3 regions of the Paenibacillus sp. sg306046 genome follow, and region 1 is predicted to be linked to each of the others. Evidence: riboswitches for the same ligand, from Rfam matches in the RefSeq annotation. Region 1 holds a riboswitch; each other region holds the start of a gene.
What was found. A riboswitch is a leader RNA that binds a small molecule or an ion and turns the genes downstream of it on or off. The one in region 1 is predicted to bind cobalamin.
Positions count from the first base shown of each region.

Region 2: it holds a riboswitch for cobalamin, as region 1 does, so the genes downstream of both, AC6ROY_RS13760 (energy-coupling factor ABC transporter permease) here and AC6ROY_RS01650 (ABC transporter substrate-binding protein) in region 1, are expected to answer to the same signal.
Region 3: it holds a riboswitch for cobalamin, as region 1 does, so the genes downstream of both, AC6ROY_RS18255 (ABC transporter substrate-binding protein) here and AC6ROY_RS01650 (ABC transporter substrate-binding protein) in region 1, are expected to answer to the same signal.

Region 1 is NZ_JCAMRT010000001.1:387,299-397,947, reverse strand. It holds gene AC6ROY_RS01675 (Lrp/AsnC family transcriptional regulator) at 1-400, shown strand, start outside; gene AC6ROY_RS01670 (aminotransferase class I/II-fold pyridoxal phosphate-dependent enzyme) at 416-1,621, shown strand; gene AC6ROY_RS01665 (aspartyl-phosphate phosphatase Spo0E family protein) at 1,754-2,020, shown strand; gene AC6ROY_RS01660 (hypothetical protein) at 2,264-2,935, shown strand; gene AC6ROY_RS01655 (hypothetical protein) at 3,193-3,756, shown strand; cobalamin riboswitch at 3,830-4,045, shown strand; gene AC6ROY_RS01650 (ABC transporter substrate-binding protein) at 4,263-5,288, shown strand; gene AC6ROY_RS01645 (FecCD family ABC transporter permease) at 5,289-6,332, shown strand; gene AC6ROY_RS01640 (ABC transporter ATP-binding protein) at 6,566-7,357, shown strand; gene cobT (nicotinate-nucleotide--dimethylbenzimidazole phosphoribosyltransferase) at 7,350-8,585, shown strand; gene cobU (bifunctional adenosylcobinamide kinase/adenosylcobinamide-phosphate guanylyltransferase) at 8,582-9,127, shown strand; gene cbiB (adenosylcobinamide-phosphate synthase CbiB) at 9,176-10,153, shown strand; gene AC6ROY_RS01620 (adenosylcobinamide-GDP ribazoletransferase) at 10,135-10,649, shown strand, end outside.
Region 2 is NZ_JCAMRT010000012.1:20,826-31,474, reverse strand. It holds gene AC6ROY_RS13805 (manganese-dependent inorganic pyrophosphatase) at 1-527, opposite strand, end outside; partial or broken gene AC6ROY_RS13800 (RNA-guided endonuclease InsQ/TnpB family protein) at 690-1,640, opposite strand; partial or broken gene AC6ROY_RS13795 (IS607 family transposase) at 1,637-1,738, opposite strand; gene AC6ROY_RS13790 (glycoside hydrolase family 43 protein) at 1,916-2,830, opposite strand; gene AC6ROY_RS13785 (ABC transporter ATP-binding protein) at 3,030-3,641, opposite strand; gene AC6ROY_RS13780 (ABC transporter ATP-binding protein) at 3,631-4,554, opposite strand; gene AC6ROY_RS13775 (ABC transporter permease) at 4,702-5,610, opposite strand; gene AC6ROY_RS13770 (ABC transporter permease) at 5,607-6,665, opposite strand; gene AC6ROY_RS13765 (ABC transporter substrate-binding protein) at 6,647-8,269, opposite strand; cobalamin riboswitch at 8,369-8,560, shown strand; gene AC6ROY_RS13760 (energy-coupling factor ABC transporter permease) at 8,784-9,551, shown strand; partial or broken gene AC6ROY_RS13755 (energy-coupling factor ABC transporter substrate-binding protein) at 9,548-9,826, shown strand; gene cbiQ (cobalt ECF transporter T component CbiQ) at 9,904-10,649, shown strand, end outside.
Region 3 is NZ_JCAMRT010000018.1:73,562-84,210, forward strand. It holds gene AC6ROY_RS18210 (rhamnogalacturonan lyase family protein) at 1-893, shown strand, start outside; gene AC6ROY_RS18215 (nitroreductase family protein) at 1,258-1,896, shown strand; gene AC6ROY_RS18220 (ArsR/SmtB family transcription factor) at 2,047-2,418, opposite strand; gene AC6ROY_RS18225 (SRPBCC family protein) at 2,422-2,853, opposite strand; gene AC6ROY_RS18230 (hypothetical protein) at 3,060-3,356, shown strand; gene AC6ROY_RS18235 (single stranded DNA-binding domain-containing protein) at 3,637-4,128, shown strand; gene AC6ROY_RS18240 (hypothetical protein) at 4,279-4,590, shown strand; gene AC6ROY_RS18245 (histidine phosphatase family protein) at 4,827-5,378, shown strand; gene AC6ROY_RS18250 (DUF1284 domain-containing protein) at 5,383-5,805, shown strand; cobalamin riboswitch at 5,903-6,117, shown strand; gene AC6ROY_RS18255 (ABC transporter substrate-binding protein) at 6,365-7,954, shown strand; gene nikB (nickel ABC transporter permease) at 7,970-8,899, shown strand; gene AC6ROY_RS18265 (ABC transporter permease subunit) at 8,910-9,752, shown strand; gene AC6ROY_RS18270 (ATP-binding cassette domain-containing protein) at 9,745-10,482, shown strand; gene AC6ROY_RS18275 (ABC transporter ATP-binding protein) at 10,479-10,649, shown strand, end outside.

The sequences.
Region 1 (10,649 bases):
GGCGGAGGTGGCGGCGGCGATCAAGGAGCTTGAGGAAGCGAACGTGATCGTGAAATACGCAACGGTCGTGAATTGGGCCAAAGTGGACAATGAAAAGGTAACGGCTTTAATCGAGGTACAAATTACGCCGGAACGCGGCCGCGGCTTCGACGCGATTGCGGAACGGATCTACTTATATCCGGAAGTGAAATCCGTCTACCTGATGTCGGGCGCCTACGATCTGCTCGTCGAAATCGAAGGCAAGACGCTCAAGGAGGTCGCTTCGTTTGTCTCCAACAAGCTGTCGCCGATTGATCGGGTGTTATCGACCAAGACGCACTTTATTCTAAAAAAATATAAGCAGGACGGGGTCACCTTCGAGGACCATGAGGATGACCATCGTCTGTTAATTTCGCCGTAAAGGACGCTGAGAACGATGATAGAGCAGAAGCAAACAGAGGGACAGTCCCCTCGTTCCCGATCCCTCAGCAGTTATTTGACCCCGGTCGTTCAGCAGATACCTCCTTCAGGCATCCGTAAATTTTTTGACCTGGCCGTGGGCAGTAAAGATATTATTTCGCTCGGCGTCGGCGAGCCGGATTTCAGCACCCCGTGGCATGTGCGCGACGCTTGCGTGTATGCGCTGGAGCGGGGCAATACGAAGTATACGCCGAATTCGGGGTTGCCGGAGCTGCGTGAGGCGATTGCCGACTATTTGCATAGCTCGTTCCAGGTGGAGTATGAGCCGAAAGACGAGGTGCTTGTCACAGTAGGGGGCAGCGAGGCGATTGATCTGGCGCTGCGGGCGCTTGTATCGCCGGGCGATGAGGTGCTGGTGCCTGAGCCGACGTATATCACGTATTCACCGATTGCGAAGTTCAGCGGCGGCGTGCCTGTCGGCATCGAGACGTTCGCCAAGGATAAGTTCAAGCTGACGCCGGAGTCGTTGAAGGCCGCCATTACGCCGCGTTCGAAGGTACTGATTTTGTGCTACCCAAGCAATCCGACCGGGGGCATCATGACTTACGACGATTGGCTGCCGATCGCAAAGCTTGTGGAGGAGCACGATCTGCTTGTCATTTCCGATGAAATTTACGCTGAGCTGACTTACGGGCAGAAGCACGTCAGCTTCGCCTCGATGCCGGGGATGCGCGACCGGACGATTTTGGTCAGCGGCTTCTCCAAGTCGTTTGCGATGACCGGCTGGCGGATGGGTTATGTGTGCGCGCACCGCGAGCTGATTGCGGGGATGCTCAAAATCCATCAATACACGATTATGTGTGCGCCGTCTATGGGTCAAGTGGCTGCACTTGAGGCGCTGCGGAACGGGATGGAAGAGAAGGACCGTATGGTGGAGTCCTACAATCAACGCAGACGGCTCGTTGTCCAGGGCTTCCGGGAGGTCGGTCTTCCGTGCCATGAGCCTCAGGGCGCGTTTTATGCGTTTCCGTCCATACAGGCAACAGGTCTCACTTCCGAGCAATTTGCGACCCGCTTGCTGCTGGAGGGCAAGGTGGCGGCAGTTCCCGGCGACGTATTCGGACTCGGCGGAGAAGGCTTTCTGCGCTGTTCTTACGCCTATTCGGTCAGCCAGCTGACGGAAGCGTTCGACCGGATTGGAAATTTTATGAAAAAAATGTGATTCGACAAAAAAAGCCATTTTCAAGTTCTCCCAAAACTGGTATGTTAGATACATGGAAGTTTCATAGGTTTAATCATTTATGAGGCTTTTCTTCTATGGGTCTAAAGATTCGGGAACTGGGAGGGATGAATTATGGCTTTTCCGGAATATCGGCTTCGGCAGCACCTGCAAATCGGATGGATTCATGAGAACGAAAGCAAAGCCAAGTGGATGTTTGGAAAACGAAATGCAACCTCATCATCTGCGTCCTTAGAAGATGACATTTACCGGCTGCGCAAGGAGCTGGAAGCGCTCGTTCAGGATGGCAGCAGTTTGACTTCTCCCCGAGTGGTCGAGATTAGTATGGAATTGGATATTAAAATCAATGAATATATGAAAGCACACCGTAGAGGCCGCTGAGAAGCGGCTTCTTGCGCGTTGCGGGGAAATGGGACGGTGATGCCGGAACCGGCGTAACAGCTATAGGAAGACTCGTAGAACACTCGATACCGGGAGTGTTTTTTTTGTTGGTTGGGTAAGCTAGGCTGATCCATAGTGAAGAGCCGGCGGTCATACATTCAGCTGATTTTCAGCCAAGTTTCATCGTATGCTCATCTTGATGGATTACAGTAGAGGTAATTCGATGGGGAAAGGTGCGGTTTGATGAAGTCTAACAAGAAGGTATGGATTCCGGCCATTGTGGCGGTTGCGGCAGCGATCGCGCTAGTCGTGTACGTTTACTTCATGTCGGCGCCTCCGGGCGGCGGCGGCATGGGCGGTATGCGACCGCCTGAAGGTGGCGGGGCTGGAGGCGGTGGAGGCGGTATGCGCCCGCCGACAGGCGGCGAAGCGGGACCAGGAGGTATCCAGGCGTGGTTCAAAAACATAGGCACGGTTGCTGTAGGCTTGGGCGCGGTCAGCTTCTCCTGGTTCTGGTTCAAGAAAAAGCTGAAATCTCCGTCGCTGCTGGTGCGAAAAGCGGGGAAGCTGCTGTACGCGGCTCATAAGCTGCTGGGCTGGCTGACGCTGCTGGCCGTTGCAGCTCATGGCGTTTATTTTCTCATTGCGAAGCCGGGGAGCCGTGATATTTATTCCGGCCTGGCCGGATTTGTGATTCTGCTGACGCTCGCCGGGTACGGTCTGTTCCTGAACAAAATTCGCAACAAATGGATGCGGGTGGCGCATCGCACGCTCGGTATATTGTGGGCTCCGATTTTGCTGCTGCATGCGGGTGGATCAGCGATCGTGGCGGTTATAGCGAGTCTGGCGTTATGGGGGGTGGTATGGCTGCTGGAGAAAAACAAGCAGGGCGTCGCGAGGGAAAACACAGCGTGAACATGAAAGCTCGCTGCAGAGCTTTTGCCGGACAGCCTTCGGCTAGTGACAGCAAGCAATCGGTCGGTCGCTTTAAAGGAATAAGCATCCTATCCAAAATAGGCGTGCTTATTCTTTTTTTCAGTTCAGACCGCTCAAGCGCTTTCTGCCGAAATAATTTTGATCCGAAGGAATCCGATATGGTAAGATAGGTCGATGAGAAGGTTAAGCGGATTGCATACTTAGCTGACAAACTTGTCGGATGGAGGGAACGGGTCTTGAGGAAAGGATGCTGGCTGCTCTGTATAGGCTTGCTGCTGGTGCTCGCGGGCTGCGGCGGACCGAAGGCGGATGTGCCGATGTTTATGATCTCGAAAACCGGAATTCCGGGCGAAGTGGCGGAGAAGCTGCAAACGGCGCTTGTTGCCAATGTAGGGGAAACGCCAACCGTGTCGATTTCGGCATCGCCGATGTTTTCAATGGAAAAATTAATCGTTGAAATTGCTGCTGGGGAAAACGGGATCATTGTCGTTCCAGGCGAGCAATTCAAGGGTCTGGGGATGCAGGGAGGCTTCGTGCCGCTGGATGAGCTGGCGAGCGCGGCGGACTTCCCGGACGGAGTGCTGGAGGTTCCGATCGAGGATCGGGACAGCAAGTCTTCGAAGGCGGCGGACAAGCCTGCTCCCAAGCTGGAAAAGCATCTGTATGGCATTCCGCTGGAACAGACGAAGTGGTTTACGGAGCTGAAGCTGAATGGCAAGGATTTGTATGCGTTTATTCCGCAGAATGCGAAGGATATTGAGAAGGCCAAGCTGGTGATGAAGCACATTGCCCAGAAGTAGCGGATCGGCTCGGACCGACGTAATGCGACAAGAGCTTGCGAAGGCTTGGCTGACGGCTATAAACAAATGGTATGACATGAAATACGGCACGGGTGCCCGGAGACGACACGGCAACGGAGAAGTCTTCGGGTTAAAAGGGAAGCCGGTTAAAATCCGGCGCGGTCCCGCCACTGTAATCGGACGATAAGCTCCCCACATGCCACTGTCGGCGCGGCCAGCGACGATGGGAAGGCGGGGAGCCGGCAAGGAGTCCGTAAGTCAGGAGACCTGCCCGCCGCCGGTACGGCTAGTTCCTTTCGAGGAAAGGGAGCGGCAGTGACAAGGCGGTGACTGGTTGGTCGGCGGGTAAAGGATGCCCGAAGACGGACCGGCGCGTAGAAGTCTGTCCTCTGCTCTGGACTTTGGTCCGCAGGCAGAGGTTTTTTTGTCTGGCTTTTGTTGTAAACGGGGGCATGCCAGGGTGGGATCAGCTTAACGAAATGCACAAGGTAGGAGTGAGAATAAGGATGGATCATCTGTTGAAAAAAAGAAGCCGCAAGCTGCTGAACGCTGTGCTGGGCTTGGCGCTCGCGGCAACGCTTGCCGCTTGCGGAGACAAGGCTCCGCCGACCAATGCGCCCAACCCCGGCGTATTGGTCGATCCGCCCAAAGCGGAAAGTGGCGCGCAGCAAGGCGCAGCGCAGACGAAGCGAACCGCTTACCCGCTCAAGGTGACGGATGCGACGGGCAAGGAGTTTGTGTTTGAGAAGGCTCCGGAGCGGATTGCGTCCACTTCGCCGAGCGAGACGGAGATGCTGTTTGCGCTTGGCCTGGGCAGCAAGGTAGTCGGGGTATCCGATTATTGCGATTATCCGGCTGAAGCGAAGAGCAAGCCCAAGCTTGGCAGCATCACGAAGCCCAATGAAGAAGCCTTGATCGGCGCGGGTGCGGACCTGACGCTGACCGGGGTGTCGATGAAGCTGCCGACCGTGGAGAAGCTGCGGGAGCTGAAGGTCAATTTGTTCCAGGTGCAGCCGAAGACGGTTGATGATGTGATGAACAATTTGCTGCTGATGGGGCAAATTTTCGACCGTCAGGCGGAGGCGCAAAAGCTGGTCGATCAGATGAAGGCGGACCGGCAGCAGGTCGTTGACGCGGTGAAGGGGCTGAACCCGGAGGAAAAAAAGAAGGTGCTGATCGAATTTTCTCCAGGCTGGACGGTTGGTTCCGGCGAATTTCTGAGCGAGCTGATCGACATCGCGGGCGGCATCAATGTGTATGCGTCGGAGAAAGGGTATGTCAAGCTGAGCGAGGAGAAGGTTATCGCCGAAAATCCGAAGGTCATTCTTTACCCGCGTAATCTGATTGATGACAGCTCGAAAAAAACGCTGGATCAGCTTATTCGCGAGCGCAGCGGCTGGGAGAAAATCGACGCCGTGAAGGACGGCAGGCTGGCCGGCGTGGATAAGGATACGACAGTTCGTCCCGGTCCGCGAATTACGGAGGGCTTGAAGGAAATTGCCAAGGGCATTTATCCTGAATTGGTGAAGTAAATGAAAAAAAAGCTGATCGGCTGGGGGCTGGCTGCGCTTGGACTGCTGCTGCTTGTCGTTACGATCGCGTTGTCGGTTGGCTCGGTCCGGGTGCCGTTTGTTCATGTCTGGAGCATTCTGCTTCATCACTTCCCAGGCATGGACGGGCGGGTTGAAGCGGCTTGGCCGGCTTCCTCGGAGCAGATCGTCTGGAAGGTGCGGCTGCCCCGGATTGTGCTCGGTATGCTGGTGGGGGCGGCGCTTGGGCTGGCCGGCGCGGCCTTCCAGGGCGTGCTGCGCAATCCGCTGGCTGATCCGTACACGCTGGGCGTGTCCTCGGGAGCGTCCGTCGGCGCTTCCTTTCTTATTTTATTTGGACTGCAATATGCGCTGGGCGAATGGAGCGTGCCTGCGGTTGCCTTCTGCACAGGCGCTGTGTCGCTGCTGCTCGTGCTGCTGCTGGCCCGGACGGACGGGAAGCTGAAGATCGAGACGGTTATTTTATCGGGTGTGGTGCTGCAGGCGTTTTTATCGGCGATCGTGTCCTTGATGGTGTCGATGTCCAAGCAGGTGATTAATGAAATTATTTTTTGGCTGATGGGTAGTCTCGCGTTGCGCGGCTGGTCATATTCGCTGCTGCTGCTCCCGTATTTGGCGGCGGGGCTGCTGCTGCTGCTCGGCTATGGCCGGGCGATGAATTTGTTTGCGCTCGGTGAACGGCAGGCCGCCCATCTGGGGGTGCCGGTGGAGCGGACGAAGCTGGTGGTGCTGGTAGCTTCGACGTTAATTACGGCGGCTGCGGTGTCGGTGGCCGGAGTTGTGGGCTTCGTCGGGCTGCTGGTGCCTCATTTGCTGCGGCTGCTGGTCGGCCCCGATTACCGCTTGCTGCTGCCGCTGTCCGTCATCGGGGGCGCGATTTATGTGCTGCTGGCCGACACGCTGGCCCGGACGCTGCTGGCGCCTACCGAAATTCCGCTTGGTGTCGTAACCGCATTTATGGGCGCTCCGTTTTTCGCGTATTTGTTGAAGCGGCGCAAGCGACTGGCACGTGATCAGGGAGCTTGAGCGGGCAGGCGCACGCGGGGCAATCGGAGCATTAAGCGGCGGTTCATAGTGGTCGTGGTAGCCTGGGCCAGTCAGAGGCAGCCACAAGGAGCAAAAGGGAAGCTACCAGGGGAGCCAAAGGCAGTCGGAGACGGGGAAGCTGGTCAGAAATGAGTAGGCGGACAGAGCGGCTTCGTGTCAATGAAGAGGTTCAGCTGAAGTCCATCAGAGGTGCGAAGGGGGCGGAGGAAGCCGTGATTGAGGTGGCGGTTGAGCGTCTGCAGAAGCGCTACGGGACGCGAGTCGTGCTGGACGGCGTGCAATTTACGGTACGGCCGGGTGAATGGCTATGTATTCTCGGCCCGAACGGCAGCGGCAAGACGACGCTGCTGCAGCTGCTGTCCGGCGTATTGCCGGCCAGCGGCGGTCAGATCACCTTGAACGGTCAGCCGGTTGGAGCCTATTCGCGCAAGGCGCTTGCCCGGCAGATCGCCGTGCTGCAGCAGGATGCGCTTCCTCCGGTCGGATTTACGGTACAGGAAGTGATCGAGATGGGGCGGTATCCCTATCAAAATTGGCTCGGCGACGAACGAGGCGATTCGGCCGGGCTGATCGAGCAGATCATCGGTTCGCTGAAGCTGGAGCCGCTGCGCGATCAGGCCGTGGAGCAGCTGAGCGGCGGCGAACGGCAGCGGGTCGCATTGGGCAAGGCGATGGCGCAGGAGCCGCAATTGCTGCTGCTGGATGAGCCGACAACATTTCTGGATATCGGCTACCAGGTGGAGCTGATGGACAAGGTTCGCCGCTGGCAGCAGGATCGGGGCATGACGGTTATTTCCGTGCTGCATGATCTGAACTTGGCGGCGCAATATGCGGATCGGCTGCTGCTGCTGCATCGCGGAGCTGTCGAGGCCATTGGCGCACCGCAGGAGGTGCTGGAGGCCGATTTGCTGGAGCGTGTCTACGGGACGCGTCCGCATGTGCTGGCTCATCCGGACAGCAGTGTTCCGCAAATTTTAGTAACTGGGGGAAAACAGGATGAGTAGCACGAACTGGAAAGAAGTCGCGTCAGCCATTGTTCCGCTGGACGCTGAGGCTGTGCACAAGGCAGCCGCACGGCTGGACAGCCTGACCAAGCCGCCCGGCAGTCTGGGCCGTCTGGAGGAAACGGCTCGGCAGCTTGCAGGCATTACGGGCGAGCTGACCCCGGATCTGTCGCGGAAGGCCGTCCTTGTGATGGCTGGCGATCATGGCGTGTGCGAGGAAGGCGTCAGCGCGTTCCCGGCCGAGGTGACGCCGCAGATGGTATTGAATTTCCTGAACGGCGGTGCAGCGGTTAATGTGCTGGCGCGTCACGCCGGAGCCGATGTCGTTTGTGTCGATATCGGGGTCAATGCGGACTTGAGCCATCCGGAGCTTGTGTCGCGCAAGGTACGCAAAGGCACAGCCAATATGGCCGTTGGTCCGGCGATGACGAGAGCCGAAGCTGAGGCGGCGATTGCTGTCGGGATCGAACTGGTCGGCGAGCTGGCTGAGCAGGGCTATCGAATGTTTGCGACAGGCGAGATGGGCATCGGGAATACGACGGCCAGCGCAGCGATTTTGACGGTATTGGGACAGACCGATCCGGTTGCGGCCACCGGCCGGGGAACGGGGATTGATGATGACCGTCTGCGGCATAAGCAGCAGGTGATCAGCCGGTCGATTGCGCTGAACAGCCCGGATGCGGGCGACCCGATTGATGTGCTGGCAAAGGTTGGCGGACTCGAAATCGCCGGACTGGTCGGCGTCATTCTTGGAGCGGCCCGCCACCGCTGCCCGGTTGTCATCGACGGGTTTATCTCGTCGGCTGCCGCCTTGCTCGCCGCACGGCTGGCGCCGCTCAGCACATCGTATATGGTCGCTTCGCATTTGTCGCAGGAGCAGGGCCATGCGCGGCTGCTGGAGCAAATCGGGCTGACGCCGATGCTGCGGATGGACATGCGTCTGGGCGAGGGGACGGGTGCGGTGCTCGCATTTCCGCTGATTGAAGCGGCGGTGCGGATTGTGAAGGAAATGGCGACATTTGCCGATGCGGGCGTGTCGCAGGGCTCGGCTGCCGAGGGGACCGAGGCGCAGGCTCGCGGACACGGTCAGGTCGGTCCGGAGGCGGACAGTGAGCAGGGCCAGGCTGGTCTGCATGAGGAAAAGCGCGATGAGGGCGATGCGGAGAGGAACAAGGAGCAGGGACAGTCGGCTCAGGAAGCGGACGAGCGTGCCGCCGGTAAGCCGTGAAGGCGCTGGTGACAGGCGGCGCGCGCAGCGGCAAGAGCTCCTTCGCCGAGCGGTACGCGGCTACGCTGGGTGCTGAAGGCTTGTACATTGCTACGGCGCAAGCCTATGACGAGGAGATGGAGCAGCGGATCGCGCTCCATCGGCAGGAGCGTGAGCAGCGCGGCTACATATGGCGCACGCTCGAAGCGCCGTATGCGCTGGCGGAGACGCTGCGGCAGGCGGACGAGCCGGTTGTGCTTGTGGACTGTCTGACCTTGTGGCTGTCGAACTGGCTGCTGCGGCTGGAGGCGGAGCCGGAGGTGACGACTTTGCTGGAGCGGCAGGTGGATGCGCTGGCGGAGGCGTTTCGGGCGGCCCAGCGGCCGGTTGTGCTCGTGACGAACGAGGTTGGCAGCGGACTGGTGCCGGAGTACAAGCTGGGCCGATTGTTTCGTGACGTATCGGGGCGCATGAACCAGCGTCTGGCACAGGAGGCGGACCAGCTGTTTCTGGTTACGTCCGGTGTTGCGGTGGAGCTGAAAAGCCAGGCTTACCGGTTTTAATTAAATCAGCATTGAACTTACATAGATGGCGAGGGACAGCGCTTGTGGATGTATAGCTGGGAAGAGACGCTGTGGATGGCGCTCGCAGCGATTGTGACCGACTGGATCATCGGCGACCCGGCGTGGAAATGGCTGCCGCATCCCGTTATTGTGATCGGACGCTGGATCGGACGGCTTGAGGCGTGGCTGCGCCCGACCGATCGTTTGCTGTCGGCCCGCTCGCTGCGCGTGCGCGGAGTGTGGCTGATGGCGTCAACGATCAGCTTATCCTTTGCGGCTGCGGCTGCCCTTGTATGGGTGGCGGATTGGGTGCATCCGTGGCTTGGTTACGCGGCTAACGTTTGGCTGATCTCGACGACGCTGGCGGTGAAGGGGCTGAAGCAGGCGGCGATGGCGGTATATAAGCCGCTTCAGGACGGCGACCTGGAGCAGGCGCGTTTGTATACGGGCTATATCGTCGGACGCGATACGACGAAGCTGGAGGAGCCGGAGCTGACGCGGGCTACGGTAGAAACGGTGGCGGAAAATATTGTCGATGCGTTTGTGTCGCCGCTGTGCTTTGCGCTGCTGGGCGGCGCGCCGCTGGCGCTGCTGTATCGTGCGTCGAATACGCTGGACTCGATGGTTGGTTATAAAAATGACAGCTATGCCGACTTCGGCTGGGCTTCGGCGCGCTGGGACGATGTGCTTAACTATATCCCGGCGCGTCTGAGCGGCTTGCTGTTGATCGGCTGGGCGGCAGTTATACCGGGGTTATCCGGCATGCGCGCTGCCCGTGCCGTATTTCGCTTCGCCCGGCTGCATCCGAGCCCGAACAGCGGCATCCCGGAGTCGGCGGCCGCAGGCGCGCTGGGCATTGAGCTGGGCGGGGTGAATGTGTATCACGGCCGAATCAGCGAGCGTGCGCGGATGGGCTGGCCTTTGCGGGAACGGCGGCGAAGCGATATTGCGGCTGTCGTTCGGATGCTGTACGGTGTAAGTTATATGATAGCGGGAGGATTGCTCATATGGGGGCTGCTCGTCTAATCCGGCAAACTGGCGCGGCCTGTACGGCTGCACTGCAGTTTTTAACCCGGCTGCCGGTGCCGGTACGGCTGGACTACGATGACGCTTTGTTTCGCCGGAGCGTTATTTTTTATCCGTTGGCGGGCGGGGTGCTTGGGGCCTTGACCGCAGGCTTCGGCGTGCTGCTCGCCGATGTGGCGGAGCTGCCAGCTGCGGTGACGGCGGCGCTGGTGCTGGCCTGTTGGGTGGCGCTCAGCGGAGCGCTGCATCTAGACGGGCTGATGGATACAGCTGATGGCGTGCTGAGCCACCGCTCGCGGGAGCGAATGCTGGAGATTATGAAGGACAGCCGCGTTGGCGCCATGGGAGTTATCGCAGGCATATTGCTGCTGCTGATAAAATGGACGCTGCTCACCGAGCTGCTGCCTGAGTCCGGTACGGTCGGCAGCTCGGTCTGGCTGCTGCTGCCGCTGGCGATGATCTGGAGCCGCTGGTTTATGGTCGTGGCGATCTGGGG
Region 2 (10,649 bases), on a different contig from region 1:
TCCACGCCTGCAATAGCAGCAAGCTCGCGCGCAGCCGCAACGTCCTGCTCCGTGCAGGTCGGCGATTTGAACAGCAGCGAGTCGGAAATAATCGCCGACAGCATCAGACCGGCAATCGCTGGGCTGATTTCGACGCCATTTTCCTTGTACAGCTTGTTGAGAATCGTTGCCGTGCAGCCAACCGGCTCAGCGCGATAGTACAGCGGACCGCTTGTTTCAAAGTTCGCAATCCGGTGATGGTCGATCACCTCAATGACCCGCACTTGATCAATATCGGAGACGCTTTGCTGGCGCTCATTGTGATCGACCAGAATAACGTCCTTCACTTCATTAGCAACCGTCTCCACCAGACGGGGCGCCTCCACCTTGAAGGTATCGAGGGCAAATTGCGTTTCGCCGCTGACACTGCCAAGACGGACGGCTTCCACCTCTTGTCCCAGCTTCGTCTTCAGATCCGCATAGGCGATCGCGGAACAAATCGTATCCGTGTCCGGATTTTTATGACCGAAAATAAGTGCTTTAGCCATGATCAAGCTGCTACTTAAAATATGGACAACAATATCCATATCAAGAATATTCCTTCTTCAATGTGCCTGTTCTCGACAAATAACGGTCTACTAACATTTGATGTAGCACTCCAAAGGCTTAAATTCCCGACTAGCCATCGGTACATGTGTACATGCGCTTGCTTATGCGACTTTATACACGGTAGCATGTTTTAAATTAACAGCAGCGTTCAAATCTCGATCCATGACAAGACCACATTCATGACAGACATAGATTCGATCCGACAGTTTCAAATCAACTTTTTTGTGTCCGCAACATGAACATAATTTACTCGATGGATAGAAACGATCAACCCTTCTTAATTCAATGCCATGACCAACACATTTTGCTGTTAGTTTTGTTTCGAATTGATGGAAGGATTGCCCCGCAATCGCTTTTGCTACATGCCATTTTTCATCATTCCTCATAACATTCAAGTCCTCAATCGTTATAAAACTTGGTTTTTGCTTTATAACCTGATTAACCACTTGGTTAATGCGGTTTTCTCGAATATTAGAAATTCGTTGATGAAGTCTCTGTACCTTCAGGACTTGTTTTTGGATATTTTGTCTAGTAGCAGATTCCCTCCCTTTGTTTTTGAATTTTTTATTCGTATTTTCTCGAAAGTTTTCGTTGCTGACGCTTTAATGACTTTTCCAGCTTCTTCACTTTAGATGTTTTGTTTATATTCTGTACGGGTTGATCTTGATTAGACAGGATTGCAAAATCTTTAACTCCTACATCAATCCCAATACCCTCACTGTACGTAACGTCTGGCTTTTCCATTTGTTCATCTACTAAAATAGAGACATAGTATCTGCCTGCTCTTTGTGAAACGGTTCCACTTTTAATGATTGATTTTGTGGCGTTCAAATGTTGGAATCATCATTTTTGCATCATTCTTTACAAAATACATCGTTACGTCTTGATTTTCGGGAATGAATGCATTGTTTAACCACTTAGAAAAATCCATTCCTGACATGAATTTATCGAGCAAGAAAGAAATTATAAACAAATCTACATACGCCAATTGTTTTGTTGAAAGTTTGAACTTGTTTCGAGTTTAATTGAACTTCAGTTTTATACGATCTCATTTAAACTCATCCCTTATGTCTTTTTTGTATTTTTTCAAACCGTATATTCTACAAGAAAAAACATGGATGATTGAGATCAAATCTTGAACCATTTCTTCTATTGTCCATACATACAAGATGATATTTTCACACACATTTGTAAATGTTATTGTTTGCTGTTGATCACCTCCCTTGCACAAGAATTTGGTGCATAGCGCCGCAACAAACAACTCATGTTCGATTATAGCGTGAAATCCGGCATACTCCAATTCATTTCCTGCGAATTTATCAAAATTTTAATTCCCGTCACGATTGGGCAGACCCGATTTGTCCAGCCACGATGTGGCAGACGCGAGCCGCAGCCCGCCATCGCTGTCGGACAGCTCCAGCAGCACCGGCCGCTCCTGCGGGTTCCGGTTTGGCGTATGAATCGTCAGCAGCAGCCGTCCGGCGAAATCCCGGAACAGCATGCCATGCCCGCCGTCCTCCCGGTAAAACGGCTCGGCATCATGCGTCCACGGCCCGGTCACCAGACCGCTGAGCGAGCGGGCGATGCCCATCGCGTACCCGCGGCTGCCGTGACTGGACCAGAGCATCACAAGCTCGCCGTTCGCCAGCCGGTGCAGAAACGGCCCGTCCGTCACATATTGGCCTTCCCGGCCCGGCAGCGACCACCCGGATTCCGAGGCGCGGAACAGCAGCACCGGATCAGCCGCTGTGCCGTCCAGCTCCGGCGTCAGCTCGACCGCATACATTTCACCGTCCGTAACCTGCAGCCATTCCCGGCAAAATACCATCCACGGCTTGCCCGCTTCATCGACATACAGCGTGCCGTCCAGACATTCCCAATCGACCGGTGTAACCGGTTTCTCTCCATGCAGCGTAAAAGGCCCCTCCGGCCGGTCCGCCACCAAAATTTGCGTAGCCCGTCTGCGTTCCTCCGACTTAAAGGAAGCGAACATATAATAGCGGCCGTTGTAGAAATGCACCTCCGGCGCCCAGTAATGATGATCGGCCCAGAAGCCCTCCGGCGCTCTGAACGCAGGCAGCGGTCCTTCCCACTGCTCCAGATCACGGCTGCGGTAGCAGTCAAAGCCGGACGGCTTGCCCGACCAGACGACCGCCCCGTCCGAGCCGTATAACACATACACTCCCTGCTCCGGTACAGGCAAAATAAACGGATCGCGGAAATTGATGTCCGCTAATCGCACCTGATTCAAGCACAAGTCCCCCTTTGCCGCTGTTCAGCTAACCGCCGGTATTCCCGGCGCTCCGAATCAGCCCGGCATTCAATCGGCGGCTGGCCCAGCGTTCCTGCACGCGCAGCCTCCTGCGCGCTGCGTAGGAGCGCGTCGCAATTAAGCCGCACGACCGCCCTGCCATCAGACTACGACGAAGAGCGGCGCACCGTCAAGCCCGTGCGCCGCCAAGCTCGATGACCCGGCTGCACAGCCGCTCGACCAGCCGATGCTCATGGCTGATGACCACGACGCCCATCCGCTGCTGCGCGGCCCGTTCCAGCACCGCATGCCAAATTTGCGCCTGGGTTAGGGCGTCCAGCATCGTCGTCATCTCGTCGGCGATCAGCACCCGCGTCTCCTTGCGGAGCGCCCGCGCGACGCAAAACCGCTGCAGCTCGCCGCCCGACAGCTCGTTCGGCCACCGGCTGAGCCAAGAGGACTCAATGCCCAATGCATCCAGCAGCCCAGGCTCAGGCTCGCCTCCCTCAGCCAGGATGCGCTTCATCCGCCAGCGCGGATTCACCGCCTTCTCCGGGTGCTGGAATACGAGCTGAACCGGGCGGTAGCCGGTTGTCGGCAACGGCTGTCCGCCCAGCGTCACCCGTCCTTCCGGCGGACGCTCATAGCCGGCCAGCAGCCGGGCCAGCGTCGATTTGCCGCAGCCGCTCGGACCGACCAGGCCAACAACCTCGCCAGGCTCAACGTGCAGGCTGACCTCGCGCAGCAGCCAAGGATGACGCTCCCCGTAGCGGTATCCGATCTGTCTCGCTTCAAGTCGCATGGAAGCAGCTCACCGTCCCTTCTCGCAGCTCGCGTACTGCGGGCCGCTCGGCCGTACAAGCTGCGTCGGCCCGTTCGCAGCGCGGAGCGAAGGCGCAGCCGGGAGGCAGCGCGTCAGCCGGAGGCTGAGAGCCGCGGATCGGGACGAAGCCGTGTTGCGGTAGCGCCCGCCACAGCGCCTGCGTATACGGGTGGCGCAGCCGCTCGCCGGACCCGGTAAAATCAGCGACCGGGGCGACCTCCACCACCGAGCCGGCATACAGCACCGCTACCCGGTCGGCGACGGTCAGCGCCGATTCAAGGTCATGCGAGATCAGCATGACGCCACAGCCCTCGTCGGCCAGCTCGCGGAAGCGGCCCAGCGCTTCGCTGACGACGGCCGGGTCCAGGCCCGGCGTCGGCTCGTCGGCAACGACGAGCCGCGCGCCGCTGACCGTCGCCGTCGAAACCAGCACGCGGCGGGCCATGCCGCCCGACAGCTGGAACGGAAACAGCCGCGCTGCGGCCGCCTTCAGCCGGTAGCGCTCAAAGATGCTGCGCTGCGCTGCGGCCGGATCGCCGGTCCGCACCGCATCCCGCACCTGACGGCCGACCCGCATCAGCGGATCGAGGTACTGCACCGATTGCGGGACAAGCGCGATGTCCCGCCCTCGCAGCGCCTGCTGCCGGGCTGCCGTCAGCTCCTCGCCCTGAAAGCGGAGACGGCCCGAAACGCGGGCATTGGCTGGCAAAATGCCCAATATCGCATGGGCCAGCAAGCTTTTGCCGGAGCCGCTGGAGCCTGCAACCGCGACAATTTCACCGGCCCCGATCGACAGGCTCAAGCTGCGCAGCGCCTGAACCTGCCGCTGGCGGAAGCCGCGCGTATATTGGATAAAGGCTACGGACAAGCCTTCGACTTCAAGTAAAGACAAGCAAATCCCCTCCTTTCGGGACGCTGTGTGGATGCTGCTGCGACGCTCCTTTTGCTCCTACAGCAACGCTCCTTTCGCATCTGCTGCGCCCCGCTACGCCCCGGCCTGCAGCCGTAGACGGCCGCCGCCGCTTCGAGCCGGGCCGGTTCATTCATGCGCCCGCTTCGGGTCAACGAGCAGGCGCAGGTTATCGCCGAGACGATCGAAGCAGCGGACAACAAGCAGCAGACATAAGCCGGGAAATAAAGCCAGCCACCACAAGCCTGTAGACAAGTACCTCATCGACTCCGACAAAATAATGCCGATCGCCGGTTCATGCGGAGATAAGCCCATCCCGACAAAGGTGACGGCCGCCTCATGCAAAATCGCATGCGGAATGATCAGCACAAGTCCGACCAGCAGCTGCGGCACCAGATGGGGAAATATATGGCGGGTCGCGATCCAGACCCGCGACCGCCCGAGCTGCCGCGAAATTTGCACATATTCCGCAGAGCGCAGCTGCAGCACCTCCGTCCGGATCAGGCGCGACAGGCTCGGCCAGTGCGTGAGCGCTACGCCGATGATGACCCCTTTGGCGCCGCCGCTCAGCACAAAGGCAATCAAAATCAGCGTCACCAGATGCGGCACGCTGAGAAACAGGTCGATCAGCCAGCTGACGACACGGTCCGCCGCCCGTCCGAGCGTCGCCGCCGCCAGTCCAAGCAGCGCGGCAATCAGTACGCTGACGACGCCTGCCGTCAAGCCGACCTTGATGCTGAGCGCCAGCCCCTTGAGCGTTCGTGTCAGCATGTCCCGCCCCAGCCAGTCGGTGCCAAACGGATGACTCCAGGACGGCGCAAGATTGCGCAGCTCCAGCTGCGACACCAGCTGTCCGCTGTCCAGCAGCTGTGCGCCAAGGGCAACCAGCAGCAGCAAGCCTCCGGCCGCTATCGCCGAGCTTAGCGCCCGTTGACGGCCATACAGCCGGCCGGGCGCGAACCCGGCGGACGATAGCGGCTCCAGCGCAGCGCGTGCGCCCTGCGGAAGCTCTGTTGTCTGCTTCTGCTTCTGCTTCATAGCCGGGCCTCCTCCCGAATTCGCGGATCAATGAGCCGGTATGCCAGATCAGCGAGCAGATTGCCGATAAATACAAACGTAGCGCTGAACAGCACGATGCCGAGCAGCAGCGGCACATCGCCCCGCAGCCCGGCCTCAACGGTCGCTTGGCCCAAACCCGGATAAGCAAATACTTGCTCCGCCAGCACTGCCCCGCCGAACAGCTCGGAAAAAGACGTAAACTGCAGCGTCACCGCAGGCAGCGCCACATTGCGCAGCCCATGACGCCAGAACAGCGTGAATCCCCGCTCCCCGCGCGCTCTCGCAAATAAGACGTAGTCGCTGTCCATCACCTGAATCAGCTTTTGCCTCGTATGCAGCGCGATGCTGGATATGCCGACCACGCTCAGCGTCAGCGCAGGCAGCAGCATATGCCGGATGCGGTCGGACAACGTAACCTGCTCCGCCAGCACCCCCGCAGGAACACCGAGGCCGACAGGAAACCAGCCGAGCCAGACGGCGAACACCAACAGCAGCAGCAGTCCGAGCCAAAACGTCGGCGTAGAGGACAACGTATAGCAGTACCAGCGAATCAGCCGGTCCAGCCACGTATCCTTCCGCATCGCCGCCAGCGCGCCAGCGGCGAACCCGACCAGCCCCGACAGCGTCCAGGCCGCCAGCATCAGGGCGCTGGAGCTGAGAAAACGCTCGCCGATGACCTCCAGCACCGGCTTGCGGTACATCATGGACTCGCCGAAATCTCCCTGCAGCAGCGCCGCCACCCAGTTCAGGTAACGCTCCAGCGGCGGACGATCCAGGCCCCAATAAACAGCAATCGCCTCGCGCTGCTCCGGCCCGACCTTGAGCAGGTCCGCGCCCACATAGGCCTGGATCGGATCAATCGGCGAATATTCGACCAGCATAAACGAAATCGCGCTGACCGCCGCCAGCAGCAGCGCCAGCCGACAGCCTTTGCGCCCTATGTACGCAAGCAGACGGGCAGTCGCTCCATGGCGACCGCCCGACTGTCCGCGCTCTGGCTTGTCCGCCGGGCGGGTTATTTCGTCCATCGCCATTGCTCGATGTTATCCGTAACCGGCCAGCCGTGACCATGCGGATGAATCGGCTGCTTGCCGATATCCAGACCGTTTTTCACCAGATACAGATGGTCGATGTTAACGAGCCATGCCCATGGCGCGTCACCCTTGGCGCTCAGTCCGGTTTTGCCGTCCCATTGCGCCTTCTTCCAATAGTCCATCGCATCCTTCTCCGTCGTAGCCCGCAGCGCCTGCGTCATATAAGCCTCAACCGTGTCATTGCTGTAATACCCCGGATTAAAATATTCAACCCCTTTATATTTCGCGCTGTAGACATGATACATTTCGAGCGGATCATGGCTGCCCCAGCCAAACATGACCGGATTGGCATGCATCTGCTTTTCAATTTCATCCCAGCTTTTACCCTCGGCTTTCACCTGAATGCCGATCGGCTTCAGCATATCGGCCGCCGCAATCGCCAGCGATTGGCGTGTGACATCGCTCGCCGGGTAAATCAGACTGAATTGCGCCTTCAGCGCGCCCTTCTCACGAACGCCGTCGCCGTCCGCATCTTTCCAGCCGTCCGCCTCCAGCAGCTTTTTCGCTCCTTCAGGATCGGCGTCCGGAATAACCGCCTCCGGGTTAAACCACGGCAGCCCGTCGTTGACCGTATAAGCCGGCGTCCCGTGACCTTCCAATACGCCCTGCACAATCGCCTTGCGGTCCAGCGCCCGGTTGATCGCCTGACGGATCGACAGCTCGGCAGTCACGTCGTTGCCGATCGGATAGCCCTCCTTCGTTTTGCCGCCGGATTTCACATAAGGGAGCATAATGCCCCGGTTATCCACGGAATGCGCCGCTACCATCTGCATCCCGCTGACCGACTGTTTGCTGAAGGCCGCAGGGATATACGCGATATCCACCTTGCCCGCCTTCGCCGCCGCATAGGAAGCATCCTCGTTCAGAAACAAAAACGTCAGCTTCTTAAAATACGGCTTCGCGCCGTAATAGTCAGGGTTTGCCTCGACGATCACCTGCTGCCCTTTGTCCCACTGGACAAGCTTGTACGGGCCGGACCCGATCGGCTTGGACGCATAGTCCTTGCCATGGGCGTGCTTCGGCACGATGCCCGTGGCGACAAGCATTTGCGCAAAGGTTGATTGCGACTCCTTGAGCTTGAATTGAATCGTATAGTCATCCGGCGTTTCCATCGACCCAAGGTTCGTGAGGTCAATCGCCGAACCGCTTTTACCGGCGGCTTCGAACGTATATTTCACATCGGCAGAGGTTACAGGTTTCCCATCGGAAAACTTGGCATCCTTGCGCAGCTGTACCGTCCAAACAAGACCATCCGCACTCAGCTCATAGCCGGTTGCCAGATCATACCCGATTTTCATCTCATGGTCGCGCTTTAACAAGGTGCTCTGGAAAAGCGGCGAGCCATACCGGCCCCAGCCTGTCGTCGGATCAAAGCCTGTCTCCGGTTCTCCCCCTACAGCGAGCATCAATTGCTCCTGCTGCGCGGCCGAGCTGCTCTCCGTCGCTTGCCCCGGCGCCTGCGGCGTCGGCTTGGCCGTACATCCGGCTAACCCGATTGCACAAATCAAGCCGGCCAACCCTAATGAACGAAAACGAAACCTCACGACCGTACCACTCCCTTTTTCTATACAAGTAACATGAAATATAAAAATAGTAACACACTCGATAGACAAAGTCACTAGATTGTGATATGTTTCAAGTAAATTTGCTTTACAGAGCCAGGTGCCTTTGCCAGCAGCAAAGGGTAACAGGGAATCGGGTGCAACTCCCGAGCGGTCCCGCCACTGTAACCGGAAAGCGTTCTCTCTGCATGCCACTCGGATATGTGATCCGGGGAAGGCGAGAGGCCGCGTTGATCCGGGAGCCAGGAGACCTACCTAGCTTCTGCACACCCGTTACCCTTCGCGGAAAGGAGAGGTGTACGAGCCACACAGCAGCGGTCGCATGCCAGTGATCGTTATTTGTGACGTTATCGTACCGGCAGCCAACTCCGAGATGGATTGGCTTATTTGTGTTTTGTATGGGTAATTTGTTTGGCATGGGCGATTTATGTAAGTTAAAGGTCGATGTTTAGCAGTTCCTGTTTATGAGGTTCCTTAACGAAACGGAGGATGTACAATGAAACGGAAGAAGCTGGCCGGTACGCTGCTTCTCATTACAGGCTTTACGCTGTATTTGCTGCTCAATGAGCCGCAAACCGCCAGCGCCATGCATATTATGGAAGGCTTTCTGCCTCTGGGCTGGGCGATTTTCTGGTGGGCGATTTTTATTCCCTTCTTTATACTCGGCCTGCGCGCCTTGGTCCGCATTACACGGGAAACTCCGGAGCTGAAGCTGATGCTCGGCTTGGCCGGAGCGTTTACGTTCGTGCTTTCGGCGCTGAAAATTCCGTCCGTCACCGGCAGCAGCTCGCACCCGACAGGCACAGGGCTTGGCTCGGTCATGTTTGGTCCGCTGCCGATGAGCGTGCTTGGCTCGATTGTGCTGATGTTCCAGGCGGTGCTGCTCGCCCATGGCGGCGTGACGACGCTGGGCGCCAACGCCTTCTCGATGGCCGTAGCCGGTCCATTCGTCGGCTATGCGGCCTACCGCTGGCTGATGGCGGCGACAGGCAAGCAAAAGCTGGCCATTTTCACCGCAGCCGCGCTGGCTGATCTGAGCACCTATGTCGTCACATCCCTGCAGCTGGCGCTTGCTTTTCCGGCGGAAAGCGGAGGCATGCTTGCTTCCTTCGCCAAATTTGGCGGCATCTTCGCCATCACGCAAGTTCCGCTGGCGATCAGCGAAGGGCTGCTGACCGTGCTGATCTGGAACTGGCTGCAGGCGCACAGCACCGAGGAGCTGTCGCTGCTGCAGCGGGCGATGAAAGGAGGACGCTCCCAATGAAAAGAAGCACCCAAAACTGGCTCATTTTGATTGCCGTTGTGTTGCTGGCCGTGCTGCCGCTGCTCTTTGTCCAGGGCGAATTCGGCGGCGCCGATGGCGCAGCCGAGGAAATGATCGGCACACTGGCTCCGTCGTATGAGCCGTGGTTCTCCTCCTGGTTCGAGCCGCCGGCCGAAACCGAAAGCATGCTGTTTGCGCTGCAGGCCGCGATCGGCGCGGGCTTGATCGGCTACGTCATCGGCTTGCTGCGCGGCAAGTCGCTGCAGCATGGCAAAACCAACGACTCCACCACCGGCTCCAACTCTACCGCCAGCGGCAGCAAGAACCGCAAGCGCCCCGACTCCGCCCATTTATGATTCGCCGGATCGACGCGTATGCGTATTCGAACAGACTGCGCTCCGTCTCCCCCTTGGGGAAGGCCGGCTTCGCAGCCGTTCTTTTTTTAGTGTCCTACACCGCCCACCCAGTCGTGCAAGCGGCCGTGTTCGTCTGGATGGGGTTCGGCATTGTCGGCCACGCCCGCATTCCGCTGCGATTTTACGCCGCCCTGGTCGGTGTCTCCCTGCTGTTTTATGCGGCCAGCCTGCCTGCGCTCGTGCTGGAGCTGGATCTGGCCGCCGGTCAGCTGTATGTATCCGGCAGCGGACTTGCGCGTGCGGCAGGCTTGCTGTGCCGGACAGCGGCCTGCTTTTCGGTGCTGGCCTTCCTCATTTTGACGACGCCGGCTTCCAGCCTGTTTCAGGTGATGGACAAGCTGCGGGCCCCCCGGCTGGTGACCGAGCTGATGCTGGTCACGTACCGGTTTATCTTTTTATTCGCCGATACCGCGCAGGAGCTGTACGAGGCGCAGCAAGCGCGCGGCGGTCAAACGGGCTTCCGCGGACGCATCCGCGATACTGCGGTGCTGGTCGGCCGTCTGTTTGCGAAAACGATACAGCGCTACCGGGGCTTGTCGCACGGGCTGGCTGCCCGCGGCTTTACCGGGGACATCCGGCTGTCCCCGCTCGGCGGCGGCCGTCCGGTCCCCCGTCGGCTCTTGGGGGAAGCGGCGCTTGGACTGGCCGCGCTGCTGGCGCTGCAGGGCTGGCTGATCTGGAA
Region 3 (10,649 bases), on a different contig from region 1:
TTCGTTCCGCAGTCGGCAGCGCGTCCTCCAAGCTGGAGCTGGCTGTCAGCCCGGTAGACCCGGCCGGCTTGCCCGAAGCGGCAAAGCAACGGCTTGGCTCCTACCCGGTATATGACTTCCGGCTGCAGGTGGACGGCCAATCGGTTGCTGCCTTCAACGGACAATTAAGCGTGGAGCTGCCTTTCGAGCTGAAGGCAGGCCAGCAGCCGCATCAGGTGGTCGTATATCACGTGACGGAGCAAGGCGTGCTGGAGCCGGTAATGAACGGCCGATATGACACAGCGACCGGACGCGCGGCATTTAAGCCGGAGCACTTTAGCCACTATGCGGCTGCGTATGTGCAGGTCAGCTTCGAGGATATCGCCCATGTAGGCTGGGCCAGGTCCAGCATCGAGGGCTTGGCGGCTCGTGCGGTGATCGACGGCACGGCTCCCGGCGTCTTCCAGCCCGACCAGCCGGTGACGCGGGCGCAATATGTGAAGCTGCTGATGCAGGCATTTGGACTGACTGACGAGACGGCGAGCGGCGCATTCAGCGACGTTCCGGCTGGCAGCTGGAGCTATGCTCCGGTCGCGACTGCCCGCAAGCTGGGCATCGCCCAAGGGCAAGCGGACGGCAGCTTTGGTGCAGACGCGTTGATCACCCGCGAGGATATGGCAGTGCTGGCTTACCGCACGGCGCAGCATGTGCGGATGTCCTTCAAGCCGCAGTCCGATGCGGCTCCGTTCACTGACCCGGCTGCGATCAGCGGGTACGCGGTTCGGGCTGTGGAGGCGCTGCACGGCGGCGGCGTCATTCAGGGCACCGGCGCAGGTCGATTTGACCCGCAAGGGCAGGCGACGCGCGCGCAGGCAGCGGTTATGCTCGACCGGCTCCTGCAGCTGCAGAACTAAAGCTGATTAACGCCTGCCTTCCAGCGGCTGAAGATGATTGTGCGTTTCCTGCCCAAGATTTTTCAGCCGCCGGCCAGCTGCCGGCTCGTCCGATGAGCCTGGCTGTTGTCAGGAGGGTACTGGAGCATCAGGGGCTGTCCCCAAAGTCGCTTTTTGACTTTCAGCCCCTGCCAAGCTGTATGATTTTCGTATAAAGTGAGCCTTCATTTCCACGTAGGGGTGGTTGTGAAGGTTCTTTTGCTGATCTCCGGGGGTGGCCCGGGCAGCTCTTTGGTTTGTGCTTGACAAAGAACGCCTAATCAATTATCTTTAATTCAAGATATTAATGGCGTAATAAGCAGCCTAACTTTGGAGGAGATGCAGGATGACGACAACGGCCCGTGAATTAACTGACTTGGTGAAAGCCCGCAGATCGGCTAATAAATTTATCCCCGGCGTCGAAATTTCGGACCGGGAGCTGGATGAGCTGTTCCAGTTGACGAAATTTGCTCCGTCGGCATTTAATTTGCAGCATACGCATTATATTGCGGTCAGAGATCCGCAGGTGAAGGAGAAAGTATACGAGGCGGCATACAAGCAATACAAAGTCAGCAGCGCCTCCGCGGTGATCGTGGTACTGGGGAACAAAGGCGCCTATCAGGATGTGGCGAAGCTGAACGAAGGCTTGCTGAGCCTGGGCGTCATTGACCAACGGGAATATGATGAAACGGTGCAATCGGTGCAAAGCTTCTATACGGATCGCGGCGAAGGTTTTATGCAGGATGAGGCAATCCGTAATGCAAGCTTGTCCGCAATGCTGTTTATGCTGCTTGCCAAGGATCAGGGCTGGGACACGTGTCCGATGATCGGCTTTGATCCGGAGGCGCTGCGTGCAGCGTTGAATATTCCCGATACCCACGTGCCCGCTCTGCTGATCGCGCTCGGCAAGGAGGATACGTCCAGACAGCGTCCGCGCGGCTACCGCAAGCCTGTCGGTGAATTTGTCAGCTACGACGGGTTCTGAGTGACCGGTCCTGCATGCTCCTCAATCCTTATACAAGCCGTCTCCAGCATCACGGATGATTGTCCGGTCCGATGCGGAGGCGGCTTGTTTGTTAAGGAAAGGAAGTCGGAAAAGCGCTCGTCGCCGGCAGGTTCGTTGAGGCCAGGCGGCTTACTCGCCGCGCGTGACCGGCCAAGGCGCCGCCGTCTGTCCGCCGCTGTCTGCGTCGGTTTCAACAAGCTGCTTCAGCACAGACAGCCGATTGTCCCAGAATCGTTCGTAGTAAGCAAGCCAGCGCTTCAGCTCCAGCAGCGGCTCAGGCTGCAGCCGGTAGCGCTTCTCGCGCCCGACCTTCTGCTCGCTGACCAATCCGGCATCGGACAAAATGCGCAAATGCTTGGACACCGCTGTGCGGGTCATCGGGAAATGGCTGCTGATGGCGTTGACGGGCAGCTCCTGGTCGCCGAGCAGCTGGAGCAGCTTGCGCCGGGTCGGGTCAGCGATGGCCTGAAATACGTCGTGTTTGGACGCAGGGCCATCCATCGGCTAAGCCTCGACGTAATTGCGCAGCGCCTGGAGAATAATTTGCTCCCATCCTTGATCCATCCGGTCGCGGACCATGCCGTGCTTCATGCCCGTCTGCGCGATGACATCCTCGGCATGGCCCCAGCCGGAGTGCGTCAGTGCAAATTCAGTCTGGCCTTCACGCTCAGCCAAATGAAACGAGATAATCCATTCGTCGCCCCAGGTGAAGACGAGCCGATTGGGCGGGTCGATTTCCTTTACCCGACATTGCGAGGTGCCGTAAGGGGATTGGATCGTAAATTCAAAGCCAAGCTGCGGCTCAAAGCTGTTCGGCATAAACCAGGCGGCGATGCCCGCGGACGTGGCGACAGCGTCCCATACCCGCTGGACGGGCGCTTGAAGGAGTACGGTTTTACGAATATCAGGGACAGGCTGGTTTGCAGGTGATGACATAACGGCGAATGCCTCCTTGAGAAGTTTAATAGGAAACCATTTGGTTTCATTTATTGTAAGAAAACGAAGGATGCTTGTCAAGGAGCGTTGAACAGCAAGCTGATTTAAATAGGAACGTTAGTTCTGTAAAATGTTGACATGAACTAAAAATATGATATAATAGATTTAACGAACAAATGTTCCTAGTTTGAGAGGGGTGTAGATCAATGAGTGCGGTTAATGTCAGATTTATCGAGCGGGATCATTTCAGACGTGTCATGCTGGAAAACAGCGAGTATGTAAGTGAGCAGCAAATTGAGCAGATTCTGAACGCGGTCGGGCGAACATGGGTGGATTTAACGTTCAAGTTTTTCGACAACGGGTCGCTGATAATTGTGGACAACGATACGGATCTACAGGTGCCCGTCAGTCAACTCAAGGGAGCAAGCTACGATTTTTACGTCAAGCAGCGAATCAAGATGATTAAGGAAAATTTGCTGGAAAAAATATTGCAGTCCGCCTGAGGTGCGGCGTGAAGCAGACCTGGCGTGACTTTTTATAAGAAGCCCTAATCCTCATCTCCTACGGGCAGACACCAGCACGGGCGCATTGCGCCTGTGTTATGTGTTAGTTAAAGCATTTCATAATGGCCGGTGGTGAAAAAACTGCGAAAGGAAAGCTTGGTTTACGATCCCCCATTTTTGGTTAACAATGACTTAACATAACCCGCGACCTCGTTTAACATCCACAACTTATGATAAAGAGGTAGGTGAGGAAGGTTACATTCGGAGGGGGACGATCCAGGTGAATCCCGTTGTGAAAATATATGCGTGTTGGCTGCTCCTGCTCGCCTTGCTGCTGGTCGCTGTACTTCCGCCGTCTGTTCAATATACATGGATGCAGCGCGCGTATGCTGCTGGAGCTCCGCTCGTTTCCCTGTTTGCCTGGAATCAACCTGTAGTCGCCGCTGCCCAAACAGATACCGTTGTGTTAAAGCCCAAAGCGGACGTGTATCCGCTGATGTCGGTGCTGGAAGCCCGGCATATGCTGGAGCAGCCTGTTTCAGTAGAAGGGATCGTCGTCATAACAAGCGAACCGGAAGCGCTGCCGCGCTCCGGCCAACGCCATATTGTCCGCTTGCAGGACGCCACCGGGGAGATCGTCATCGCCGCCAAGGGGCTGGAGGGTATCCGGTCCGGGGAGCGGCTCAAGGTGAGTGGATTTGTTGGCGATACCGCCGGTGTCCTTGAGCTGCGAGCCTACAAAGAAGATGTACTTAGGCTGGACGCCAAGTAAATGTTCGCGGCATGCAGCTTGCTTTCCGTGCTCGGAATGTTAAGCGGTTGCATGCGGGTGGCTGCCCCAAACCGATCAAGTATGGAACTTGAAGGAAGTAGTCCCGTATCATTCAAGTAATGATACTAAAAAAGCAAAGGACTGGTTTCGATGAGACTATCTCAAATTTTTATTCTGATCACTGCAATTCTGGAGGCAATACTCGGTATTCCGTTTATCGGCGGGACAATTGTTATTAGTTGGGCTTATATGCCTCTGGCAATCATGTTTGTTTTGCATGTAGTGACCCTCGCATTTGCGCTCAGGGAATATGGGCCTAAAATCGGCAGCATTGTCGGCATTTTGACTTCGTTGATTGCCTGGATTCCGTTTGTGGGCATGATCATGCATATCCTGACGGCGATCCTTTTGTTTATTTCCTCGTTCACCAGCGATTCGTACCGTAACCGGTCGTATCGTTAATTAAGCCGGTATTACCTGGCGACTAGGCTGAAGTTATCCCTTCAAGCTTTCGGTCCTGCGTCCTTCACACCGACCATCGGTTTTTGTCTCGTCCGTAGCTGGGCGAAGCAAATCATCGACGGTCTTTTTGTTCTACGCAAGCAGGACGCGAATAGCGGCTAAGGTTCTGCTATACTGGAAGCGGGATGCATTTCCCCTAATGGATTGCACAGCGTTGCAGGGAAAGGGATTTTACGATGAAAATTGGCTTGATCCGCCATTATAAAGTGAAGCATGCGTTGCCGACCTCAGGCTTCCTGAGTCCGGCTGAGATGAATAACTGGTTTCAGACCTATGACGCCTCAGACATTGAGCTGGGACAGACGGAGCTGCGGGACATCAATTGGAGCCGCTGCTATGTCAGCAGCATGGAGCGGGCGATCAGGACGGCCAAGCACGTTTACCAAGGGCCGATGGTCATCACGGAACGTCTGCGAGAGGTCGCCTACCCGGACTTTCACCGGATGTCCAAGCGGCGTCTGCACGTGCTCGTCTGGATGCTGCTGCTGCGCTTGACCTGGTACATCTTGCCGGGCTTGTTCCCGGAGAGCCGCAGGGACGTGCGTCGGCGGGTGGAGCTGATGCTGGATGATATTTTCGCTCAGGGCGAAGGGGATGTGCTGATTGTAAGCCATGCCGCCTTGATGATGGAGCTGCGCAGGGAGCTGCGGCGCAGAGGCTATCGGGGTCCTTCCTTCGGAACGGCGATGAACGGTCGGCTTTATGTATTTGAACCAAAAGGAGAGTGAGACGATGATCCGGCTGCGCGGGCATCATCTGCTTTGTTTGCTGGGATTTCGCGGCATGGGATATTCAGAGGACTTCTGTGTAAATATGACGGCCATCTATGAGCGGCTTCGTGTGGAGCCGGAGACGGTAATTGTTATGATCGAAGGCCCGGACGACATTTGCGCCCATTTTCCGCAGGACAAGCCGGATCATTGCCGCGGGGAGAGCGTACATGTGCGCGATGCGTTGGTTGTGCAGCGGCTCGGTCTGAAGCTGGAGCAGCCGATTCGTTGGTCGGAGGTGACGGCGATGCTGGCTGAACGGATGGCGCCGGACGATATTGGCCGGATATGCGCGTCCTGTCCATGGGAGCCGTACGGCGTATGCCGCGAGGGGGTCGGGATCATTAACCGTGGGGAACGTCTCCCGGCTGCGCCCCGCCGCTGATGCTGCGGCCATTCCTATATTGACAGAACATGTGTTCAAGCTTAACATAAGATGGTTCAGCTTCAGAGACGGTGCGCAACCGTCAGCTGTTATTTATTGAATAGGATCGAAAATAGGTGCGGGACCAAAGTGAAGGACGCTTTGATTCCGCTTAAAAGGGAAGTTCGGTGCAAGGCCGACACGGACCCGCCACTGTAAAGGGCGCTGCCGCAAGCAGCACCTTCCTCTCACAAACACGCCACTGGCTGCACGCCGGGAAGGTGTGGGAGCGATGCCCCAAGTCAGGAGACCTGCCTATTTTGACATCACTGTTTGACCTACGGTGTTTAGGGAGGTGGTTGGCAATGCGGATGGTGAAGAGGCTGGCCTTTCATCTGTTGTTCGGGCAGGACAATGGGGCATACAGGCGCAGACGTCGATTCCAGCAAGCATTTCTGACGGCTTCTCCAGCGTCGGGGATGCTTTTTTTGTACATGTATGGTCAAAACCTTTGTTTAATCAAGCTTTAATTTTGGTTTCAAGCCCACGTTCATGAAAGAAAATGAAGGAGAGACAAGCTATGCGGAAACCTTACAATAAACGAAGAGGTGCGGGGCTCGGTCTCCTGCTGCTGAGTCTGCTGCTGCTGTTTGCAGGCTGCACACAGGCCGGACAAGGGAACAGCGAGGCAGGCAAGACTGGTGACGCTGCAGACCAGGCAGGAGCCGAGACTCAGACAGGCAAGACGTTAACGATGGCCTATACATGGAATCCGACCGGCGTGGACCCGCACGGGGATAACAGCTGGGATGTGATGCGTTCAGGCGCAGGCGAGACGCTGATCAAGCTCGACGAGAAGCTGCAGCCGACCGCCTGGCTTGCGAAAGAATGGAAGCAGGATAATACTACGACCTGGACGCTGAAGCTGGAGCCGGGCGTCACGTTTCATAATGGCAAGAAGATGGATGCTGCAGCGGTCAAAGCATCACTGCTCCGTTCGATCCAGAACAGCCATCTCGCCAAAGGCTTGCTGATGGTGAAGGAAATCGAGGCGTCGGCGCCCGATCAGCTGACCATTACGACGACGCAGCCGAATGCGGCATTGATTTCCAGTTTGGCCGATCCGAGCGCCATTATTTTGGATACGGCCAGCATGGTCAACGAGCGCAGCTACCCGGCGATGACGGGGCCGTTCAAAATCAAGCAGTTTACAAAGGACGTTTCGTTGTCTGTGGAGCGTTATGACGCCTATTGGGGCAAGCCTGCCAAGCTGGCCGGCGCCGTGATGAAGTTTGTCACCGACGGTACGGCTCGCCTGATGGCGCTGCAGGCCGGTGAGGTCGATGCAGCAACCGATATTCCGATCGACAGTGTGGAGCTGGTCAAGAAAAACCAGAAGCTGGAGGTGCTGTCCGCACCGTCGGTTCGTACCCATATGGTGCTGTTTAATATGAATTCCACGTTGTTTAAGGTCGGCACGAACCGTCAGGCCATTGATAAGGCTATTCCGCGCGAGGCGATTATTCAGTCGATTATGCGCGGCTTTGGCACGAAGGCGAAGGGGCCGTTCCCGGATATTTTGCCATTCGGCAAAGTCGCGGAGCAGGCTGCCGGCCAAACGACCGAGCAGCTGCTGACGGCTGACGGCTGGAGCAAAAATGCGAAGGGCATCTGGGAGAAAAACGGCCAGCCGTTTCAAGCGACCTTGCTGACTTTCCCGCAGCGGCCTGAGCTGTCCGTCATGGCGGAGGTTATCCAAAGCGGGCTGCTCAAGCAGGGCATGACGGTCAATATCCGCAAGGTCGAAAATATTGATGCCGAGCTGGGCAAGCCGAACTGGGATTTGGCGATGTACAGCATGCTGACGGCACATACGGGCGACCCGCAGTATTTCCTGAATATTTTTTATCAGCCGAAGAGCGAATCCAATGTCAGCCACTACGCTTCCGAGCCGCTGGCAAGCATACTGGATCAGCTGAATGCGTCCTCGGATAACGCGAAGCGCAACCAGCTCGCCGTCCAGGCGCAAACGATGATTAACCAGGACTTGCCGCAATCCTTTATCGTGCATCCGGACAATGTATTTGGGGTGAAAAAGGGTGTGACCGGCTTTATTCCGCATCCGATCGAATATTACTACATCACCGCTCAGGTCGATATAGCCGGATAAAAGGTGGAACCAGGCATGCTGCGTTATTGGCTAGTACGCGTCGTACAGCTTGTGCTGGTGATGTACGGCGTATCGACGCTTACTTTTATCTTGATGCGGATTTCTCCCGGCGATCCGGCGCGTATTTTATTGACCACTCATAATATTCCGGCGTCCCAGGAGGCGTTGAACGCGCTCAGGGAAGAGCTGGGGCTTGTCGATTCGCTCAGTGTTCAGTACATGCGCTGGCTCAGCGATGTGTTTACCTGGAATTGGGGAACGTCGTATATGTCCAAGGAGCCGGTTATGCAGGAGCTGCTGAAGCGGCTTCCCGCCACCATTGAGCTTGCCCTGGGCGGTCTGCTTGTGCTGCTGCTGGTCACCTGCGTCCTTGGGGTGTCTACGGCTGTGTTTGCGGGCCGCTGGCCGGATCGGCTGGGACGGTGGCTTGCCTTGCTCGGCGCTTCGGTGCCATCCTTCTGGATCGGCTTTCTGCTGATCTATGTAGGCTCGGTGCGTCTGGGCTGGCTGCCGTCTATGGGACGCGGGAGCTGGCGGCATCTGCTGCTGCCAGCGCTGACGCTCGGCTTGACGCTGGGAGCGGTGTACGGCCGGGTTTTGCGCACCAATATGCTGGAGCTAAGCAAGCAAAGCTTTGTTCAGGCGTCGCGGGCGAGAGGGCTGTCGCGCGGGCGCATTTTGATTTTTCAAATTTTCAAGCATGCCATTATGCCGATGATGACGATGCTTGGGATCAGCTTTGCATTTATGCTGGGCGGGGACGTGATTGTTGAATCGGTTTTTTCCTGGCCCGGTGTGGGCAAATACATGATCGAAGCGATTACGGCGCGGGATTATCCCGTTATTCAAGGGTACGTCGTGTTTACTTCATTTCTGTTTGTGGTCATTCAACTGCTCGTCGATGTGATTCAGGTGTACCTGGACCCGCGCTTGCGGGCAGGTTAGGAGGAACGGCATGCTCGGGAAGACTTTCATCCGGCCCGGCAGGGCCAGTTTGCTGCTCGGCGGCGGTCTGTTGGCAGTCATTATACTGCTTGGCCTGCTCGCGCCGTGGCTCGCGCCGCATAACCCGCTGGAGGTAAGCCTGGCCCATCGGCTGGCTCCCCCCGGCGGGACTTACCCGTTGGGCGCCGACCATTTGGGGCGGTGTATATTGTCGCGCATGTTGTACGGCATTCGTACGACGGTGACGGCTTCTTTTGTCGTGCTGGCGCTGAGCTTGTGCATCAGCTTGCCGCTCGGGCTGCTGACCGGCTATGCCGGCGGACGCGCCGATCATGCGGTCATGCGGCTGCTGGACGCTACGCTTGCTTTTCCCGATGTGATCGTAACGCTGGCGATTGTCGGCATTCTCGGTCCCGGCTTTACGAATATGATTTTGGCGATCCTCGTAGTCCGATGGGCCGGTTATGTGCGGTTCATTCGCGGTCTGGTGCTCAAGGTCAGCCGTGAGGATTATCTGCTGTCCGCCCGGATGGCCGGCAATTCGCATCTGCGCATCATGAGGCGTTATATCCTGCCGCAGATTACGGCCCCGATTGCCGTGTACGGCACGCTCGATATGGGCAAAATCGTGCTGATCATCGCCGGGCTTTCCTTTCTTGGCTTGGGCGCGCAGCCGCCGACACCGGAATGGGGCGTGATGCTGCACGACGCAACCGCGTATTTTCAGCTGGCTCCGCACGTGATGATTTTCCCCGGAATGGCCATCGTGACGTTTGTGTTCGCATGCCAGCTCGTCGGGGAGCGGTTCAATAAGCCCGACAGCCTCGGGCCGAAGGAGGTGCAGGGTGGGTAACAGGTCAGAGTCGGATATAAAAGGCGAACCGCTGCTGCGCGCAGAACGGCTGGAAATTTCCCGCTACGAAGCGGGACGGTGGGAGCCGGTTGTCCGCAGCATGTCGCTGGAGCTGTATCCGGGTGAGACGGTTGCTTTGGTCGGACCAAGCGGCTGCGGCAAAAGCATGACCGCCCACGCGCTTGTCGGGCTGCTCGGCGACGGGTTGAAGCTGACGGGCGGCCGTATTTGCTACAAGGGCCGGGATATGACGCATGCGACGGAGCGCAGCTGGCAGCAGCTGCGGCGCGATGAGGTGGCGCTGCTGATCCAGCATTCGCTTAATGGCCTTGATCCGATCCGCACGGTGCGCAAGCAGATGGCGGAAACGTTGAAGCAGCAGCGGGCGTGGCGGCGTCGGGATATGGAGGCGCATATGCAAGCTCTGCTCGGCCGGATCGGCTTCAGCGATGCCGAGGCGATCTTGTCGGCGTACCCGTTCGAGCTGAGCGGGGGGATGCGCCAGCGAGTGCTGCTGGCGATGATGGTCAGCACCGGACCGGCCGTGCTGATTGCAGACGAGCCGACGACAGCGCTGGACGTTATTAACGAGGGCAAGGTGCTGGCTTTGCTGGCCGAGCTGCAGGCGCAATTCAAGCTTGCGGTGCTGCTGATTTCACATGATGAGCAGAGCATTCGCCGATTTGCAAGCCGCGTCGTTACGATGCAGGCGGAAGGAGCGAGAGGATGAGCTTGCTGGAGTTGTATCAAGTATCCAAGACGTACCCGGCGCAGGCGGGGTACAGCAGGTCACGCCGGCGCCAGAACGGCTGGTTGGCCCGGCTGGGGCTTGGCGGCACGGCGGCGAGGCGGTCGGATGAACTGCACGCATGGGAAGGGGAGCATGGCGCGTCCCGT